Regions from separate parts of the Sporosarcina sp. NPDC096371 genome, predicted to be linked through region 4. Evidence: predicted binding sites of a transcription regulator. Region 4 holds the regulator's gene; each other region holds the start of a gene.

Region 1 (3,172 bases), on a different contig from region 4:
GCTTTGGCAATTTTATCGACCGCATCTTGTTGTCCAATCACTTTTTCACCAAGACTTTTGGCGATTCCATTCATTTTCGCCTGTTCAGCTGCTTGGAGTTTTGTCACAGGAATCCCCGTCTTTTCTTCTACAATCAACGCGATATCCGCAACCGTCACTTCCATTTGCGGAGCGTCTCCGTTCTGTTTCGCTTTGTCCAATTGTTTACGTAATTGGATTTCCTCAAAACGTAAATTTGCCGCTTTCTCGTAGTCTTCCTTTTCTGCCGCCTGTTCCTTTTGTTGAATGACTTCATTTAGACGTGTGGCAATTGCCTCCGAATCAGCTGACGTATGTGTCAGATTTAAGCGTGCCCCTACTTCATCCATCAAGTCGATTGCTTTATCTGGCAAAAATCGATCTTGAATATAACGCTGTGATAAGGTGACAAAAGCTTGAACTGCTTCATCGGGATAGCGTACTTCATGGAAATTCTCATAACGATCTTTAATGCCGTTCAGAATTTGAATCGTATCTTCTGCAGACGGTTCCTTCACAATAATAGGTTGGAATCGGCGCTCTAGTGCAGCATCCTTTTCGATTTGACGATATTCTTTCAACGTCGTTGCGCCGATAAGCTGTAAGCCGCCTCGTGCTAATGCAGGTTTCAACAGATTACCAGCATCCATTTGCGAGCCTTCTGCAGTACCCGCACCCACAAGCAAGTGAATTTCATCGATGAAAAGAATGACATCTTTGCGCGTCTGCAATTCTTCGATCAATTGCTTCATTCGCTCTTCAAACTGCCCGCGGATACCCGTATTCGTGACGAGAGAAGCGACATCTAACAAATACACTTGTTTATTCATCAGTTTCGCGGGTACATCGCCCTCGTGGATTTTCACAGCAAGGCCCTCGGCGATGGCTGTTTTACCGACACCCGGTTCCCCGATTAACACCGGATTATTTTTATTTCTTCTATTTAATGTTTCAATAACTCGCTTCACTTCTTGATCACGTCCAATGACGGGGTCAATCCGCTCTTCCTTGGCATCATCAGAGATATTTTTACCAAGTTGGTCCAACAAACCATTGCCAGGTTGTTCCTCAGCTTGTCTGGTTTGTGTTCTTGCTTGTGGACTGCCGTTTGCTTGAGAAAAATACTGGGCATCATTGCTAAATGACGGCATTTTCCCTGCAGTCAATTGGCCTTGGATATCTTGAAAACACGTGTGACAAAGATGAATTTGCATCCCTTGATGATTCACCTGAAGTCTCAAACTCATCGTCGCGTCGTTTGTACCACAATGTTGACATTTCATATGTGTTCCTCCTTCATATGATCATTTGACTTTGACTATATTTAACCTTTGACCATATTATATACTGACCTTTATTGACTTTCAAGTTAGATGCTTGGGTTTTGCTGTTTGTTAAATGACTACAATCAGCCATTGGGTTATGTTAACTATATTGACTTCATACAAAATCAGTAGCAGCAGCGAATTGGTTCGTTCATATAATAATGTCTGGTTGATTGCCTAGCCCTTTAATAAAAAAAAGGTATCTAATTTGACATAAATAATCCATTCTACGCCGCTCTGCGCTAGGGGATGCCTCCCGTGATAAGCCGGACAGAAGGTCACTGTCAGTCTTATCACTTCGGCTACCCCTGTTAGGCGCCTTCGCTGTAGATTTGATAAAATCATGGGTTCAACTACTACTGCTATGGGGTCTATTTTAAAAGAGAATTCTCCACGAACAATAGAGACTAGCGAGGATAGGATATCGCATTCTTGTTTGCGAAGTGTGGAAATAAATCCGCGGATTTGGGCAAATTGTGTAGCCCCTTCAATTGTACAGAAGTGGCCTGATACTTTCTGTTTCACTTTCATCATTGGGATCTACTACTTTCTATACAACTTATGATTTTTCCATAATCTCCAGCGAAGGCGTCTACTGGGGTAGCCGAAGCAATGAGACTGACAGTGGTTTTCTGTCTGGCTCATTGCGGGAGGCATCCCCAAGAGCCGAGCGGTGTTGATGGAGTATCCTATTTAAATCTATATTGATAAAGATGAGTTTATTAGATAGATACCCAAATAGAAAATTTTGAAACAATTCATGTACCTAAGTAATAAAAAAAAAGCTTAACTCCTTTTGAGAGTCAGCTTTTATAGAAGCATCAACATAGATTCGAAAACCCTTTACACTACGGTTAAAGTTGCTTCAAACCTGTTTTTTTAACTTCCAGATTTCTGTCGCATAATCTTGAATTGTCCGGTCGCTGGAGAACTTTCCTGAATGAGCGACATTCGTAACACTCTTATGGAGCCAAGCCAATTTATCACGGTACGTCTGCTCCACCAACTCTTGGGTTTCAAGATAAGGCTCAAAATCTTTCAAGACAAAATAGGGATCATTTTGAGATAGAATATTGTAATAAATATCCTTAAACTCAATTTCATGCGATCCAAATTCACCGTGATTTAATTGATTCAAAATCCGGCTAACCCTGTCGTCCGTATTGTAAATATCTGTAGCATTATAACCGCCATGTTGATAGTAATTCAATACCTCATCCGCTTTCAAACCGAAAATGAAAATATTTTCACTGCCAACGGCCTCTTTAATTTCAACATTTGCACCATCTAGCGTACCAATGGTTAAAGCGCCGTTCATCATCATTTTCATGTTTCCGGTACCTGATGCCTCTTTACTCGCAGTCGATATCTGTTCACTAATATCGGCTGCCGGTATGATTTTTTCAGCAAGGCTGACATTATAATTTTCTAAAAAAACAACTTTCAACTTACCTTGAATACCCGCGTCATGATTGACAATCGAGGCCACCTTATTAATAAGCTTGATGACTTCTTTCGCTAAATGGTAGCTTGGTGCCGCCTTTGCCCCGAAAATAAACGTGCGGGGAATCATATTTAGATTTGGATTTTCTTTTAATTCATTGTATAAATAAATAATGTGGAAAATGTTAAGCAACTGACGCTTGTATTCATGAAGCCGTTTAATTTGTACATCAAAAATGGATTGATCATCCACTAAAATCCCCGTACGGTCATGAATGAGGTCAGCTAATATTCGCTTATTGTCATGCTTCACTTGATCAAACTTCTCTAAAAATGCAGCATCCTTCGAGTACTTTAATAAGCTGATTAGCTGTTTAGGGCGTTGT
Region 2 (3,172 bases), on a different contig from region 4:
GAGCAAACTTGTTGGGTTCATTTGTAAGGATTGGCGTATATCTCCCTGTAAAATCTGGGGATTGCCAAAACCAAAGATATCGAGAAGTTTTTCATCATGGTAATGCATGTAGACGTCATCCATTACTTCTGCAACTATATTTTGGATAGGAAATTGCTGCATGGCGTCAATGACTTCATTGACAACTGGAAGAGAAATCGTCTCATGAATCGTTTTCCAAGATGCATTTCCTGGATGGTGGACGAACGCACCATTGAAATTGACAATCGGTGTTTTAAGCCCGAGTTGGCGGTAATACACTTCACTTGCACGATAGGGCCTTCCTGTTGCAATCATGACGTGATGGCCTTGTTCTTCTGCTATTTTAAGTGTATGTGCAGTTTTAGCGGATATGATTTTTTCATCTGTTAGCAATGTCCCGTCAAGGTCAAGGACGATTAAATGTGGTTTCAAAAAAACGCCTCCTTCTATTTAAATAGTCTATCGTTATTTGGATGTCAAAGTCAAAAATCACCTCTGAGCAAACGTCCTTTTTGTTTTTTTAGAAAAACTTTGTTACGCTTAATTCAAAAGGCAAAGGTGTGTTGCGCGTGATTGTAAATGAAGAAAAGTGGGGTCATATCCCTTTATTGCATATAGTGGAGGACGAGTTTCAAGATCAACAAGTCCCCGTGGTCATTTTCCTACATGGTTTTACGAGTGCCAAAGAGCATAATCTACATTATGCCCATAATATCGCGAAAAAAGGGATTCGTGTCCTACTTCCGGATCTGCATTTACATGGCGCACGCGATGAAAATTTAGACGAGGCCCAACTAAGCCTTCGCTTTTGGGAAATCGTTTTGACGACGATTGAGGAAGTCGACTTATTAAGGGAAGAGCTTATCAAACGTGAACTAGCTACAACTGAAAAAATCGGCGTGGGTGGCACATCGATGGGTGGTATTAGTACACTAGGTTGCTTGGCTGTGTATCCTTGGATCGATACGGCAACGGTTATGATGGGGGCGCCAGGATTCGTCGAGTTGTCGAATGCGCAAATGACACAATTTGAACGTAGTGGTTTTACATTGCCAATCACTCATGAAGAAAAACAAAGGTTATTGGATACTTTGTCGACGTTCGATTTGACAAAACATGCCTCTGCACTGAATAACAGACCCGTTTATTTTTGGCATGGCAAGCAAGATACCGTCGTACCTTATGAGCCGACACATCGATTTTATGAAGCTGTGAAAAAAGATTATGCTACTAACCCAGAACACTTTGTATTTGTTTCAGATGACTCGGCTGGGCATGCAGTTTCGAGAACTGGAATGCTACAAGCTGCTGATTGGTTTGCTTGTCATTTGAAAGGCTAAGGCGAACTCTGCTATGATGAAGATATTAACGGAACGGAAAGAGGGATGAAGATGGATGAGGCGATGAAAGAAAGCATGATGGGTGCTCTTGAAAACGTGATTGACCCAGAACTTGGCGTTGATATCGTTAACTTAGGTCTTGTGTATGATGTTGAGTTAGACGAAGAAGGAACATCAAAAGTGACGATGACACTTACGTCACTCGGGTGTCCGATGGGGCCACAAATCGTTGCGAATGTTAAGCAAGAACTTATGGAACTTCCAGAAGTAAAAGACGTGGATGTTAATGTTATTTGGAATCCACCATGGTCTAGAGATATGATGTCACGTTACGCGAAAATGGCGTTAGGTGTACGATAAATAGATACAATCAGCTGTATGACTGCTTCACAGGTCGTACAGCTTTTTTTTAGTATGTACCATGCGACGTCCCAAAGCGAATCGCTTTACTGCATATAATTGCGGACTTATAATTTTATTAATCAAATATGGTCAAAGTCGAACTAATGGAGAGGTGGATGTCGATGAGAATGAACGAACAGCAAGAAGATCAGCGAACACCGCTTGAACAATTCGGACGTAATCTCGTTGAAGAAGTAAAAAGAGGGAAGATGGACCCGGTAATTGGACGTGATGAGGAGATTCGCAACGTCATTCGGATTTTATCGAGAAAGACTAAAAATAACCCCGTTCTTATCGGGGAACCTGGTGTTGGAAAAACTGCGATAGTCGAAGGACTTGCACAGCGAATCGTGAAAGGTGATGTGCCGGAAGGACTGAAGGATCGGCAAATTTTTGAGTTGGATATGAGTGCCCTGATTGCGGGGGCGAAATATCGTGGTGAATTTGAAGAGCGTTTGAAAGGTGTACTCAAGCAAGTGAAAGATAGTGCAGGGGAAATCATTTTATTCATCGATGAAATTCATACAATTGTCGGTGCAGGTAAAACGGAAGGTGCAATGGATGCTGGTAATATGCTGAAGCCGATGCTTGCACGCGGCGAATTGTACTGCATCGGTGCGACAACTCTGGATGAGTACCGGATGTATATCGAGAAAGATTCAGCACTTGAACGCAGATTCCAACAAGTGCTTGTCCGTGAACCTTCTGTTGAAGATACCGTATCCATTTTGCGCGGTTTGAAAGAGCGATTTGAGCTTCATCATGGTGTTCGCATCCATGACCGGGCGATTGTTGCAGCAGCTACACTATCCAATCGCTATCTAACGGAACGATTTTTACCGGATAAAGCAATTGATTTAATCGATGAAGCGAGTGCCATGATTCGTACTGAAATCGATTCGATGCCGCAGGAACTAGATGCTGTGACCAGACGCATGATGCAGCTGGAAATTGAGGAACAGGCTTTGCGCAAAGAAAAAGATGCAGTGAGCCAATCGCGCCTGAAAGTATTGCAAGAAGAACTGAGGGATTTGAAAGAGTCATCTGCGGGGATGCGCGGGCAGTGGGATGCGGAAAAAGCAACATTGCGCGGCATACAGGAAAAACGAGAGAAACTTGATCGTTACCGTCGCGAATTGGAGGACGCTGAAAATCGTTTTGATTTGAACAAAGCAGCGGAACTTAGTTACGGTAAAATTCCTGCACTAGAGCAAGAATTGGCCGAACTGGAAGCGCCTCTATTGGATAGTCAGGAAAGTCGATTGCTTCGTGAAGAGGTGACGGAGGAGGAAATTGCGGCGATAGTTGCACGTTGGACGGGTATTCCGGTGACGAAACTTGTAGAAGGCGAACGGGAAAAATTGCTACGTCTACGTGAAACATTGGAAGAGCGCGTCATTGGGCAAGGG
Region 3 (3,172 bases), on a different contig from region 4:
ATCCGGAAACATCTTCTTATCATCTTGAAATTTTTTCAATCTATAAGGAACATAGCGAAGCGCTCGTTGATCTAATGAATAAATACCAGTTGAATGCAAAGTCCATTGAGCGGAAAAAAGGCTATATTGCTTACTTGAAAGAAGCAGAGAAAATATCAGATTTTCTTAGCATTGTTGGAGCCCACGTCTCACTTATGAAGTTCGAAGATGTGCGGATTATACGGGATATGCGCAATAGTGTAAACCGACTTGTGAATTGTGAAACAGCGAATTTGAATAAAACAATTGGGGCTGCACAGCGCCAAGTTGAGAATATAAAGTTTATCGAAAGTACGATTGGGTTAGGTCAATTGCCAGACAGACTACAAGAAATCGCACGACTTCGAGTAGACAATCAGGATATTACGTTAAAAGAGCTCGGAGAATTGGTTTCTGGTGGAACGGTTAGTAAATCGGGCGTGAATCATCGCTTACGAAAAATAGAGGAAATTGCAGAAAATCTCCGTAACGGGGGCATTGGAAGCTGACAAATAGACAGGAGTTGGGGAATACATGGCAGAACGAACAGTGGAAGTGAAAATGAAAACAGGGTTGCAAGCAAGACAAGCGGCACTTTTTGTGCAAGAAGCAAACCGCTTTACAGCGGATATCTTCTTGAAAAAAGAAAACCGTCAAGTGAATGCGAAAAGTATCATGGGCATTATGAGTCTGGCAATTGCACGCGGCACATCGGTTACGCTCGTTGCAGATGGCATCGATGAAGATCAGGCACTGAGCACACTTTCAGGACTTGTTGAAAATGAAAATTAAATGAAAATCCCGGCCGTTTCTTATCGTCAATCGATAGTTGGAGACGGTTTTTTTTACTCGATTTTGAGGTAGTCCCCGTCGCGCAAAGACGAGTCCCCGTCGCGCAAAGACGAGTCCCCGTCGCGCAAAGACGAGTCCCCGTCGCGCAAAGACGAGTCCCCGTCGCGCAAAGACGAGTCCCTGTCGCGCAAAGGCGAGTCCCCGTCGCGCAAAGACGAGTCCCCGTCGCGCAAAGGCGAGTCCCCGTCGCGCAAAGACGAGTCCCTGTCGCGCAAAGGCGAGTCCTCGGGGCGCAAAGACGAGTCCCTGTCGCGCAAAGGCGAGTCCCCGTCGCGCAAAGACGAGTCCCTGTCGCGCAAAGGTGAGTCCTTGTCGCGCAAAGACGAGTCCCTGTCGCGCAAAGACGAGTCCCCGGCGTGCAAAGGCAAGTCCCTGTCGCGCAAAGACAAGTTACCCCCGCATAAATATGTAAACTCTCTCTCTACCATATAAAAAAACCGACCCAATAAGGTCGGTTTTCAAAATGATTATTTTGTTTCTTTCTCTTTCATATCACTGCGTGAGATAATATGGTCAATTAAACCGTATTCTTTCGCACGTTCTGCAGTCATGAAGTTATCACGGTCTGTATCTCTCGCAAGTACTTCGATTGGCTGACCCGTACGTTCTGCAAGAATACCATTTAGTTTCTCGCGTAAGAATAGAATACGCTTCGCTGCGATTTCTATTTCTGTTGCTTGACCTTGTGCACCGCCAAGTGGTTGGTGAATCATTACTTCTGCATTTGGAAGTGCAAAACGTTTGCCTTTCGTACCCGCTGCAAGAAGGAATGCGCCCATTGAAGCAGCCATCCCGATACAAATCGTCTGAACATCAGGTTTGATGAACTGCATTGTATCGTAGATTGCCATCCCAGCAGTAATGCTTCCGCCTGGACTATTGATGTAAATTGAAATGTCTTTTTCTGGATCTTCTGCTTCCAGGAAAAGAAGTTGTGCAACGATGGCATTTGACACATTGTCATCAATTCCACTACCAAGCATAATAATTCTGTCTTTCAATAGACGGGAATAAATATCGTAAGCCCGTTCTCCACGACTCGTTTGTTCAATTACTGTAGGTATTAGATTCATTCCATTTCCTCCTTCAAGGTGGATAGTCTTTTCAGTCTGCTGAAACATGGTTGCGCTTCAACTGTAATTTTATCATACATAGTATGGTCAACGAAGGTCAAATATAACGCTTTAAAATAACTATTGCATTTAGGCCGCTACATTAGTATAATAAGTCTTGTCGGCTACAAAAGCCGTTTTAATATCAGGTCCTCGTGGTGCAATGGATAGCACGCAAGCCTCCGAAGCTTGAAATGTGGGTTCGACTCCCGCCGAGGGCATATAGCTTAACGAAGCACCCGTCATTGTTCATTCAGTGGCGGGTGTTTTTGTATTCAAATCACCACGCAATAATACCACGAATGCAAAACGCACAGGTTACAGTCATCAGCGTAAATAATATACCAGGTGATCATGAACTGAAAAAACGAAATCAAATTAAATCTAGTGTTATTGAACGACATTCTAAGTATTGCCAATCAAGCCGAGTCGCAAACCATTCTATCGATTCAATCAGTCATTGACGAATTCTAACGGTTCAACATGGACAAACTCATTTTACGCAAAGGAAACAAAAACTGTCATCTGCTCGTTAGTTGGACATTAGAACGTGTCTATATTGAAAAAGTATGTACAGACACTTTTATTCGATAAGGTCAATTATCACTTATCATCACAATCGATGATCAAGGACTTGATGAAAATGGATAGATGAAAGAGATGACATAGCGCAAGGTTCCAAAATACTACAGATGGGGAATCCTGTTTTTTATAACTAAGTTACTTTTTAAACCATAAAAAATAGTCCCCCTCTGCAGTAGACGGCAGCGCTTTTTAACCGTGTCTACACAAGAGGGGGACTGATATTACTATTCATAAATTCGACTTTTTCACTTCACATCTAACTTAGTATCACATTTATTATGACTTGTAACATACTTATTCACGAAGTTTGCAATTCATACAAGTGGTTTGTCTATTAAAGTAGTGAATAAAAGTTCATGTACATGACCATCGTCAAATGTGGTGGTTCCGTTAATTAAATGGATATGCTTTCCATGCCCAACGTTAATAGCAGGTCCTGTTGTAATCCCAACTTCATGATGATGATCTAAAAAGTCGGTATTTACCAATATTGCATGAACATGACTGTTTCTCGTGGGTATAATTTCGCTTGTAACACCTGCGAAACGATGATTATGCCTATCATCATTTTCCTCTGCTAATTTAGTACTTGCAGTAAATTCATG
Region 4 (3,172 bases):
GAAATAGCCGGTATAATCCGGTCAATCTGCTTGGTGATGGTCAGTGCCGGTAAATGCATCATCACCGAGGCACGCATACCAGTCCCCGTATTCGACGGACAACTTGTCAAATAACCAAAATCCTCGTCAAAGGCATATGGCAGTTCCTTTTCTAGGTGGTCATCCACTTGATCGGCCTGTTTGTAGGCGTCTTCCAGCTGCAGTCCAGGATAAATACATTGAATCCGGATATGATCTTCTTCATTGACCATGACACTTACGGTTTCATTTTCCGACAGTATGACAGCCCCTTGCCGATCTGGGTTAGCCAAATGCGGGCTAATTAAATGCTTTTCCACAAGCACTTGGCGTTCGAGCGCAGGAAGATCAGACATTTTGGTGTAGGTATACTCACTTTGCTCAGCATCCAATAAAACGCCCGCGACAGCCTTGTCAACCGCCAACGCATCTTCTTCAGTGAACGCAAGCGGAAAGTGATAGCCCGTCAAATTGCGGGCCAACCGAATCCGCGTTGACATGACAATGTCCGAATGCTCCCCGTGAGGAACCATCCAACCCGTCACCGCATTACGCATAAACTTTTCAATCGACATCGCTCGTTTCACCTCCACTTGCAAGGCGTTGCTTTAGTGTATTCGCTTCGTCACGTAAAGCTGCCGCTTCTTCGAAATGCTCCGCCTCTATCGCTACTTTCATCTTCACACGAATTTCTTCAATTTTCTTTTTGACCGCGTACAATTCATTGAACGACACTGGAATCTTTCCACCATGTGTGGAATGACCATTATGGAGTTTTCTTAACACATGCGGCAATCTCCCTCGGAATGTGTCGTAGCAAGTTGCGCAACCGAATTTCCCGATGTCGAGAAACTTTTGAAACGTCAACCCGCACGAAGGACACTCCAGCGCTAACTGTGATTCGCCTCTCGTTTGCTGTTGCACTTGGAAAGGGTCTACCCCACTAAACCAATGGGATAGAAATTGTTGAATGGACAACGGCTCCTGGTTTAGGTCGAAATGGAATGTTTGTGTATGAAATGCACATTTATCGCATAAGTGGCGCTCCACCGATCCGGCTATACTTTCTTGGGTAATGATGACGGAAGCCGGTCGTTCTTTACAATTTTCACATATCACGAAAATCACCTCATAATTGTTAAATTGACGGTCAGTCTAGCTGCTCATAAATAAGTGTTAGAAGCATTGCTTGTAAAATGCGAGCACGAAGGATATCTCGTTCTGGAAGCGGCTGATAGAGCGTCGTGCGGTCAACAGCTGCAAGAATGAGCTTTGATTCGCGTTCAGAAATCACTTCCTCTTCCATAAGCCTGTAGATAACATCCTCAGCCATCGTAAAGGAGACTCCTGTTCGAATGCCCTCTACAATATGCTCAATTAACTCTTTACGCGAATTCGTCTGTACGCGGAAAATACGGATATATCCGCCGCCACCACGCTTTGATTCGACCGCATATCCACGTTCTGCCGTGAAGCGAGTCTTTATCACGTAATTGATTTGAGAAGGAACGCATTGGAACTTTTCAGCGACTTCACTACGCTTAATTTCAATAGCTCCTTTCTGTTCCTCTTCGATTATGGCTTTTAAATAACCTTCTATGATGTCAGAAATATTTCGCATGTCCTCACCTCTTTCATACCGGGTGATAAGCCGTTGACTTTGACTATCTTTGACTTAATTGTACATGACGTTCCGATTAATCCGCAATCGAAAAGCACTAAGATTCGTTTAGTATAGGCTTGAATCGCTATCATTTAGTCATAGAACAAAAAAACGGAGTACACAGGGAATTCCCCGGTACTCCGTTACGCATTATTTCATACTTGTATTCGTCAATTCCTTCACTGGTAAGAACAGTTCCCCTGTCTCTACATACGTAATCCTCAACTGATCGCCTTCTTGGATATAAATGGCGAGCGGCACTGTTTCAGACGACACGCTGAAGTTCCGTCCATCAGCCGCCAAAAATGAAACAAGTGTAAAGTCGCCAACGCGTTCCTTGAAAACACGTACGACCGTTACCGACGCTTGCGCCTCTTCAGCGCTTGAACTGCCATTGACAGAACTACCCCCGCGTTGAAGTGCCGTTTTATACAATTTTAACGCTTCATTCGGAGTATTTCCAAACACCGATATTTCTGGGTTCGCAGCAGAAACGATGAAGTAGTTTTGCAAGAATCCGTTCGAATCTAGCACCGGCGTCAACCAGCTTGCTTCCCCATAGAAGTTGTACAGTACCGGCATTTCACCAGACCATTTCTTTTCGATGAATTTCTTTTCAATAATCTGAAGAGCACCTTGCGAATCCATATACGACTCTTCTAAATTGCCCGTGTAATACGTTGCTTCGCCCGTCCGACCATCCGTCAAGGCATAGCCTAGCATCGAATCGACACCTTCTTTTGGACTTGTGAAATCGGTGAAATAATACATATGGCCATTCTCGTCAAAGATTGGACTCACCTTGGATTCGGTTCCTTCATCCGATGGTAATTTCACATCTTTTTTCCCGAATACTGAATTCCAGAATCCGTGAACGTAGTTACCAAAATAACTATTCTGTAAGCTAACTGCCTCAGGAGAAACAGCACCATCAATAAACGCAGGTATATCCACAAGCGCATATTGCTCCATATCACCCGTCGCCGGATCAACCACTACAACCCCTTGTACATAAAAACCGTCACGCGCTGTAATAAAGTTCCCATATGAACGGATATAATGTGGTTTTCCCTCGTCATCAATTTCCAGCTGAACGTCTCCGTAAAAAATCAGATTCGGCATTTCCATCCGTATATGACGCTCTACTTGCTTATGGAAATAAGACGATGGCGTATAATCCATTTCAGCCTTCACGAATTTCGGGTTATCTGCTGAGTCAGTTGCACTCATTGTGAAATAGCCCGGTGTCGTTTTCCCAGTCCACCACTTGAAAAGACCCGAGAATTCAACTGGTGCGATGTAGACAAACTCATCATTCACTTTTTGAATTTGCAAATTACCAAGTTCATAGTAACTCGTATTAGGTACTTGACCGAACGCTTTCTTCATCTTATTACGCGCAAACTTCGGCGGCACGCTTGCAGGTGTTTTCGTTTCATCAAACGCTGTGATTTCTACCTGCTGATCCATTTCGACTGCTTTGTATTTTTG

The links. Region 4 encodes CtsR, which represses protease genes until heat stress. Its sites were predicted from a motif close to ATGGTCAATAAAGGTCAAACA; they were not measured.
Region 1: a site for CtsR is predicted at 1,363-1,383, ahead of ACIQ0H_RS19105 (ATP-dependent Clp protease ATP-binding subunit). Genes of this name have one in related genera too.
Region 2: a site for CtsR is predicted at 1,840-1,860, ahead of ACIQ0H_RS00730 (ATP-dependent Clp protease ATP-binding subunit). Genes of this name have one in related genera too.
Region 3: a site for CtsR is predicted at 2,027-2,047, ahead of clpP (ATP-dependent Clp endopeptidase proteolytic subunit ClpP). Genes of this name have one in related genera too.

The regions. Positions count from the first base shown of each region.
Region 1 is NZ_JBIWFE010000009.1:137,433-140,604, reverse strand. It holds gene ACIQ0H_RS19105 (ATP-dependent Clp protease ATP-binding subunit) at 1-1,301, opposite strand, end outside; gene ACIQ0H_RS19100 (glycogen/starch/alpha-glucan phosphorylase) at 2,209-3,172, opposite strand, start outside.
Region 2 is NZ_JBIWFE010000001.1:161,999-165,170, forward strand. It holds gene ACIQ0H_RS00715 (Cof-type HAD-IIB family hydrolase) at 1-453, opposite strand, end outside; gene ACIQ0H_RS00720 (alpha/beta fold hydrolase) at 591-1,361, shown strand; gene ACIQ0H_RS00725 (metal-sulfur cluster assembly factor) at 1,413-1,721, shown strand; gene ACIQ0H_RS00730 (ATP-dependent Clp protease ATP-binding subunit) at 1,892-3,172, shown strand, end outside.
Region 3 is NZ_JBIWFE010000005.1:73,866-77,037, forward strand. It holds gene whiA (DNA-binding protein WhiA) at 1-527, shown strand, start outside; gene ACIQ0H_RS14285 (HPr family phosphocarrier protein) at 553-810, shown strand; partial or broken gene ACIQ0H_RS14290 (hypothetical protein) at 911-1,282, shown strand; gene clpP (ATP-dependent Clp endopeptidase proteolytic subunit ClpP) at 1,338-1,943, opposite strand; tRNA gene ACIQ0H_RS14300 (tRNA-Arg) at 2,132-2,203, shown strand; gene ACIQ0H_RS14305 (YmaF family protein) at 2,882-3,172, opposite strand, start outside.
Region 4 is NZ_JBIWFE010000004.1:213,229-216,400, forward strand. It holds gene mcsB (protein-arginine kinase McsB) at 1-593, opposite strand, end outside; gene ACIQ0H_RS12630 (UvrB/UvrC motif-containing protein) at 583-1,137, opposite strand; gene ACIQ0H_RS12635 (CtsR family transcriptional regulator) at 1,169-1,639, opposite strand; gene ACIQ0H_RS12640 (hypothetical protein) at 1,832-3,172, opposite strand, start outside.